2 regions of the Paenibacillus sp. 481 genome follow, and region 1 is predicted to be linked to the other one. Evidence: riboswitches for the same ligand, from Rfam matches in the RefSeq annotation. Region 1 holds a riboswitch; the other holds the start of a gene.
The links. A riboswitch is a leader RNA that binds a small molecule or an ion and turns the genes downstream of it on or off. The one in region 1 is predicted to bind S-adenosylmethionine.

Region 1 (4,154 bases):
CGTTGACGGTGTTCGCACCGACTCCAACGCATCCATATCATTTGTATCTACATAAGAAGCAGTTATACCAAAACGGGATAAGATGCGCTCAAGCAGACGGTAAGTGCCACCGTATAAATCTAGCGACACAATCAGATGATCACCTTGACTGAACAAGGTGAATATAGTCTGCAACGCAGCCATCCCGCTGCTACACGCAAAGCCGGCATCACCGCTCTCCAAAGCAGCAGCCGCGTCTTCTAGCACCTGCCGCGTCGGGTTTTTCGTACGGATGTAATCAAATCCTGTACTTTGCCCAAGCCGTGGATGACGAAAAGCTGTTGACTGGTAGATCGGAAAATTGACTGCACCTGTGTTCGGCTCTTGAATAGAACCGATTTGAGCCAAGCGGCTCTCCAACCGATATTTTGTCTCGTCGCGCTCGATCATTGTGTGATAACCCCTTCCTTGTTAGCAGCAGCATAGTCTAATTCAAATGGCGTTTCTTGATATACGTAGTAGTTCAGCCAGTTGGAGAACAACAAATTCGCATGCGCACGCCATGTCGAAAACGGTCTTTTTGTCGGATCATTTCCCGGAAAATAATTTTTCGGCAGATCCATGGCCATTCCTTTTTCAACATCGCGGTCGTATTCCCATTGCAACGTACAGGCATCGTATTCGGAATGTCCCGTTACGAATATTTGCTTGCCATCTCTTGAAGCAACTAAATATACGCCCGATTCTTCCGATGCAGAGAGCACTTCTAACTCCGCTACCTTATCAATATCTTCTTGTCGGAATTCAGTGTGACGGGACTGTGGGACAAGAAACATTTCATCGAATCCGCGAGTTAACTGTACATTTTCTTTTTTCAGCTCGTGTGGAAACACACCGAATATTTTGTGATCCAACGAATATTTAGGCACACCGAAGTGATAATACAATCCTGCTTGAGCAGCCCAACAAATATGGAACGTGGACGTGACTTTCTTTTTCGACCATTCCATAATATGGCATAACTCACTCCAGTAGTTCACTTCTTCAAATTCCATTTGCTCTACCGGCGCTCCTGTAATAATAAGACCATCGAACCTTTGATCCTGTATATCTTCAAACGTTTTATAGAAACTGGATAAATGCTCAGCTGACGTATTTTTAGAAGTATGTGTAGCTGGATGAAGCAGCGTCACATCTACTTGCAGCGGCGTATTTCCGATTAAGCGCAACAATTGAGTCTCCGTAGTCTCTTTCGCTGGCATCAAATTCAGAATAATAATTTTTAACGGACGAATGTCTTGCTGGTAAGCACGCGTTTCATCCATCACAAATATGTTCTCCTGTGTTAAAACTTCTTTCGCCGGCAAATGATCGGGTATTTTAATCGGCATGTGACGCTCCTCCTTCGTAGGGTTCGAGTTTATTGTTAAATGATGACATTCAGGTAGGAGGTTACAAAAAAAACCTTCCCCGGCATTCGAGAAAGGTTTCGCGTTAAAAAATAAACATATGCGCCTCTCTCATCTCTCAGCAACGGGCATACCGTTCCTGCAAGAATTAGCACCGTGCGTTATGAAAATGGCTGCTTGCGCTCTATGAGCGCCGCGTCATTAACGCCGGTTGCCGGGTGTCATCGGGCTTGTCCCTCCACCTACTCTTGATAAGATTGCAACTCATATTCAATTGTAACTGCCGTGCATATGTTGCACTTGGTAATAATTTAATGCAAGTCGAGTCGCTCGTCAAGAGGAAATTCACCATCTTTTACCGTTGGCATACGTTGTAGGGAAAACCTTGAAAGCATGGAAGCGACGGATTATACTAGACAAGTGCTTATTTGCACAACCTTATTTTAATGATATGAGGTGAAGTTCGGATGGATGGCGATCCCAGACCGAGAGACGGCGTTAACGGACAACTGAATAGGATGATTCGATCACTTGCGCGTCTTGGCTGCATGGATTGCTTTATGCTGACCTATTTGCCAACCGAACATTTGGCTATAAGATAAGAGCGGACTGCGCTTAGTGCACCGACGACGTTGCAACCTCGATCGAATCGTCTACTTTGACGATGACGTCTGTTCTCGTGCTGAAACACGAATCAGACCGAAGGAGTGATTTGCAATGAAAATTCGTCTGGTCAATCAAGGCGTATTCACGCCAATTGATGACATCGAAACAACATTGAAGCCGCCAGAAGAAGGCTTTTATTGGATTGATGCAGACATCGAAGACCTTGTTGTTCTACAGCAACTCTTCTCTATTCACGACCTAGCAGTAGAGGATTGCTTGAATGAAGAAGAGCAACGCCCGAAAATTGAAATTTATGAAGGCCACTATTTTATTGTGGTAAACAGCATTCGCTTTGACGATGAAGAAATTTTTCTACGCACGTTGAACACTTTTTTAGGCAAGCATTATTTAATAACGGTAACCCAGCAAAAAATTAACGAACTGCGCACGGTCAAGCCCCTACTGTGGGAGCAAGAGGTATGTACGCCAGACCGGATGCTCTATTTGCTCATTGACTTAGTTGTCGATAACTACTTTACGGTAGCAGACCGCATCGAGGCCAAAATCGACAATCTGGAAGAAGAAATGCTCGTTAATGCTAAGAAATCGCACTTGAACGAAATTATTAGCTTGCGCAGCGAAATTTTATGGTTGAAAAAAGGGCTCGGTCCACAAAAAGAAGTGCTAACTGTGCTATATCGCAAAGATTTGCGCCTTATTGACGACGACCTGCAAAAATATTTTCGCGATATATATGAAAATGCTGTCAAAGTAACTGAAACGTTTGAAACGTTTCGCGATTTGATGGGGAACTTGCGTGAATCGTATCAATTGAGCATTGCAAATCGTGCCAACGAAATTATGCGTGTATTTACAGCGATGACGACTATTTTTATGCCACTTACGTTTATCACAGGTATTTATGGGATGAACTTTGATTATATTCCTTTTATGGATACGAAATACGGATCTGTATTTGCAATCGGCTTTATGTTTCTTCTTGGTGGGTTTATGTTTTATTTGTTCCGCAAAAAAGATTGGCTATAACGTTGTTACAACGGTTCCTATTATGCCCGCTGCTCCCTACTCATACGGGGACAGCGGGCTTTTCATAATCCTAGAAGCCATCGCTCACCTGATTGGCGTTTAACCTACCTGAACGAATCCGTTCTGTATGTATACCATTTGTACGCTATCTTCCCTTATGCAATTTTTCTGGCATCACCGCCCTGCTCGCTCTTCTCGCTTTGCCCATTGTGCTCGCGACGCACTAGCCGCAACAGGCGAATCCGCTCGTATATCGGCTGCAACTCCACCATAGGCTTCTCTAATGCCATCTCTCCATAAGCTCGCACAAGTACAGGCCGCAAATATTTATCACCCAAATCGGACAAAGCATGCTCTATAGCAGAACGCTCATCCTGCGGCAAATCAACGAGCTCCCGCTCAATAAGCTCCTGCATATTGAATCCTTCTTGCTCCATCGCTTCTATGCGTACAATAATCTCCCGTCTGTCTACCTGTAAGCGTGTCATCAATTGCTCAATGCGCTCACCAAGTTGAACCCCTTCGAGCAAACGACGACGCTCGGTTATTTTCAACAATTCCGCGGCTTGCTTATCTTCTTCTTGCTCATAGATCCACTTCGCAAACTCTGCTTCCGTCACTGCAGCCTGCACCCAGTCTAACGGGAACGTCGTTTTTCGCTCCATTGTTCGCGTCACCTCCAAAATATCCTCGGCATATGAGGCGACTTTCGCATCGCCGAACCCGGGCAATTGCTTAAGTTCCTCCGGCGTATGCGGCACAAAAGCACTTACGATACGCAACATGCGATTAGTCGCGATCCAATAAGGAGCTCGCTTTAACTTGCCCGCTGTTTCACGACGCCACTTGGCCAGTTGCTCATACAACGGCGAAGGATGGTGCAAATCCGCATAGCATGTTATCCATTCTTGACGTTCGCGCATGCGCCGCTCATGCATGTTAGCTTCTGGCGAAAACCCAAGCGATAAACGATAACCTGCGCTCAACAAGCTGGCCATGCCACGCCGTAAAGCTGCACGCATTTCTACCCACATCGTGCCCTCGTACCAGATTAGCGACTTCCCTTCCCGCTCCCAGCACACTACCCAGTTCCCATCCTGCTCACCAGCAGTT
Region 2 (4,154 bases), 160 kb from region 1:
GTAATCAGCTAGCGAAATTACGTTACCGTTCGTTTGTGTTACTTCGAAATCGTATATACTCATTTGACCACACTCCATATTTACGTCAGTCATGTCATGCTTTTATACGTCCACATATGTTCATATCTTAGCAAAAAGGAAACATATCGGTCTATAAACTTCATGATATATTCATGAACAAGGCCTATGTAATTGCTATAATATACCTGTACTGACCATAAACATGATGGAGGTGTTTAGATTGGCTCGTGCCTTACTTGTTATTACCCCTGCCGAAGGACATGTTAATCCAACACTAGGTTTAGTCAAGCAACTGATCGACAACGGTGAGGAAGTCATTTATGTGTGTGCAGAACAATATCGTGCCAAAATCGAACGTACGGGAGCACAATTTATCTCTTATCCGTTTGATATCCATTCTTTCACTGACGACCCATCCATAAAGCCCACAGAGTATCAGCACCCGTATCAATTTGCTAATTTTATGGTTCGCGGCATTATTGAGCCGATCATTCCCGAAGTGCTGAAAGTGACGCAGGACGGCTCCTATGATTATTTAATTTTTGACTCCTTAATGGGTTGGGGTGGCACTATATTAGCAGAAAAGCTTCAACTTCCAGCCGTATGCTCCATCGCTTCGTTCGCTTTTGTTGAACCTCTAGGATCAGGGGAAGAGACGCAGGAGGAAGTTGCCACAGATGACAAATATGCTGCTACAGCTACTCCTATTGATGTTGAACAACTATACGCGAGTACGATGGAAGTGGCTCAAAAATTAGCCAATCAGTTTAATCTGCCTGTTCCTACTATTGAGGAAATTACACGCCATGTTGGGCGACTGAAAATGGTTTATACAAGCCGTTATTTTCAACCACAGGTCGAACAGTTGGATGATAGCTTTAATTTTGTCGGCCCATCTGTTGTACCACGCCATGATGCACCTTCTTTCCCAATCCATCAACTTCAAGACCTACATAAACCGATCGTGTTCATTTCACTAGGGTCCATCCTGAGCCAAAATATAGATTTCTATAAACTTTGCTTTACAACATTTCGAGATATGCCGATTCAATTCGTGCTGTCATCAGGCAAATATACGGATATGGCGCCTATTGCCGATTTGATTCCTGACAACTTTATCGTGGAACCTTTTGTTCCTCAATTGGAAGTGCTACAGCGTGCAGATGTGTTTATTACACACGCCGGCATGAACAGTACGAGCGAGGCTTTGTATTATAATGTGCCCCTCGTTACAATCCCGTTAACATCCGATCAACCGCTTGTAGCAAACCGAGTTCAGGAGCTTGGAGCAGGCGTTGTCGTTGATAAAAACAAGCTCTCTCCTGAAACACTTAGAGCCGCCTTACTAGAAGTGTTGAACAACCCTTCCTATAAGCAGCAGGCCCATGTTATTGGCGAATCATTGCGCCAAGCTGGCGGCTACAAGCAAGCGGCGCATACGATTATGAGCTATTTTGCCAAAGTATAAATAAAAAATATAATTGACAAAAATATCTTTCGTGTATATGATTGGTCACAACAAAAAAATTGAATCATTTCTTATCAAGAGTGACTGAGGGAATAGGCCCGTTGACGTCCGGCAACCTTACCATAGAGTAAACGGTGCTAAATCCTACAGAATGTGTTCCACGTTCTGAAAGATAAGTCGTTCGATTACGATACGAATGAAGCCTCTTTCGGAATGTGAAAGAGGCTTTTTTATGTTTAATAGTCTTTTTACCAGACTAACAACTAGGGGGAGTGAGCGAGATGATCGAGATTCAACATCTGGTAAAGGAATACAAGACCGCAACGTCTACCGTTATTGGCGTCAATAACGTGTCGCTAACGATAAACAAAGGCGAAATCTTCGGCATTATCGGACGCAGTGGTGCAGGAAAAAGCTCTCTGCTACGCTGCATCAACTTGTTGGAAGAGCCTACGTCAGGAAAAATCATTGTCGATGGCATTGATCTAACCCGCTTAAACGGTGAAGGGCTTCGCCAAGCCCGCCTCAAAATCGGGATGATTTTTCAACATTTTCATCTGATCCGTTCCAAGACGGTCTATGAAAATATTGCGTTCGCGCTGAAAGCAAACGGAAAGTCGACTGCCGAAATTCAAGCCCGTGTGCCAGAACTGCTCAAAATGGTTGGCTTGTCTGACAAAAGTGACGTGTACCCTTCACAATTGAGTGGCGGGCAAAAACAACGCGTAGGTATCGCCCGCGCCCTAGCCAATGAACCACATGTCTTGCTGTGCGATGAAGCGACGTCGGCCCTTGATCCCGAGACGACCCAGTCCATTTTGCAGCTCTTAAAAAAAATTAATCGCGAGCTCCAGCTCACGATCGTCCTGATTACGCACGAAATGGAAGTCGTGAAAGACATTTGTGATCGGATGGCTGTGATGCAAAACGGCGATGTCATCGAAGAAGGAAATGTGTACGAGGTGTTCGCCGATCCGAAGCATCCGACGACGAAAACGTTTTTGAGCACGCTATTTCAATTCGAGCTGCCAGAGCGACTACTACAGCAGCGCAAAGGGGCCATCGTCAAAATTCATTTCGTTGCCCCGCAGGCGGAGGAAGCAGTCATTACCGATATGCTGCAATCGTTTCAAGTAAAAGGCAACATTTTGCACGGCAAGATCGATTACATACAAGACAATCCGCTTGGCATTCTTATTTTAGAGCTAATCGGAGACGACGCAGAAGTTAAGCGGGCTATCGCTTATATTGCAGAGAGAACCCACCGACTGGAGTTGATACATCATGCTCATTGATTCTCTAATTCAGCTACTGCCTGACCTGAACAAAGCTTTTTTACAGACGATTTATATGGTTGGTATTTCGCTGGCCGCCTCCTTAATCGTCGGACTTCCAATTGGTATTCTATTGTTTATTACAGATAAAGGCCTTTTCCTTGAGCATACGCCTACCAAAAATGTGCTCGGCTTTATCGTCAATCTTGTACGTTCGATTCCATTTATTATTTTGCTCGTTACGCTGTTACCTTTAACAAAGCTGATTACAGGCACTACGATTGGCCCAACAGCAGCTTCTGTGTCCTTATCCATTGCGGCAATACCCTTTTTCGCCCGCTTAGTTGAAACGGCATTGCGCGAAATCGACAAAGGCGTCATTGAAGCCGCAGTCGCAGTTGGCGCGAAGCCATGGATGATCATTAAAGACGTGCTACTCCCTGAAGCAAAGCCTGGCATTATCCAGGGCATTACGATTACGGCCATTAGCTTAGTTGCGTATTCCGCAATGGCAGGTACAGTCGGCGGCGGCGGAATTGGAGATTTAGCCATTCGCTTCGGTTATTATCGCTATGATAACACGGTGATGTTAACGACTGTCGTTGTTCTTGTCTGCTTAGTTCAATTGATTCAGTACGGCGGGGATTTCATCGCTAAGAAAGTAGATAAACGCTAAGGAAATCGGTTCCATTCACCATCACAACTAGACGGAGGTATATTCATATGAAAAAATTCGCAACGATCCTTTCCATCATTTTATCCATTGGTCTGCTCGCAGGCTGCGGCAGCAATTCGTCCCCTGCAAGCGGAACAGGCGCGGCAACCGAAGAAATCAAAGCGCTTAAAATCGGTGCCACTGCCGGACCTTACAGCGATATGGTCACAAAAGTAATTAAACCGATTATGGAGAAAAAAGGGTACACCATCGAAGTCGTTGAGTTCAGTGATTATGTACAGCCCAATAATGCGCTCTCCAACGGAGATATACACGCAAACTTGTTCCAGCACAAAATTTACATGGAAAATTTCGCGAAAGAGAACGGCATCCAATTGTCTGAACTCATTCCTGTACCAACAGCACCAATGGGCATCTATTCTAATAAATATAAAAATCTTGATGAAATCGCAGCTGGTAGCACGGTAGCAGTCGCAAGCGACCCGACGAATCTTGCACGTACGTTAGGACTGCTGCAAGATGCAGGTCTCATTACGATAAATGACAACGTTGATCCACTCCGTGTCTCAGAGAAAGACATTAAAGACAATCCGAAGCAACTCGTGTTGCAGCCGCTTGAGGCTGCGCAACTGCCGCGTGCTGTTGATAGCGTTGACCTGTCACTCGTTCCAGGTAACTTCGCCTTGGCGGCGAAGATGGACTTGTTGGATGCCCT

Region 2: linked by a shared signal. The riboswitch ahead of KIK04_RS16145 (methionine ABC transporter ATP-binding protein) and the one ahead of metA (homoserine O-acetyltransferase MetA) in region 1 are both predicted to bind S-adenosylmethionine.

The regions. Positions count from the first base shown of each region.
Region 1 is NZ_CP075175.1:3,810,172-3,814,325, reverse strand. Features, by position in the region: gene KIK04_RS16800 (aminotransferase class I/II-fold pyridoxal phosphate-dependent enzyme) at 1-429, opposite strand, end outside; gene metA (homoserine O-acetyltransferase MetA) at 426-1,370, opposite strand; SAM riboswitch class I at 1,497-1,646, opposite strand; gene KIK04_RS24225 (hypothetical protein) at 1,856-1,990, shown strand; gene corA (magnesium/cobalt transporter CorA) at 2,106-3,041, shown strand; gene KIK04_RS16785 (HRDC domain-containing protein) at 3,197-4,154, opposite strand, start outside.
Region 2 is NZ_CP075175.1:3,652,219-3,656,372, reverse strand. Features, by position in the region: gene KIK04_RS16155 (glutathione peroxidase) at 1-63, opposite strand, end outside; gene KIK04_RS16150 (macrolide family glycosyltransferase) at 242-1,489, shown strand; SAM riboswitch class I at 1,558-1,668, shown strand; gene KIK04_RS16145 (methionine ABC transporter ATP-binding protein) at 1,771-2,784, shown strand; gene KIK04_RS16140 (methionine ABC transporter permease) at 2,774-3,439, shown strand; gene KIK04_RS16135 (MetQ/NlpA family ABC transporter substrate-binding protein) at 3,487-4,154, shown strand, end outside.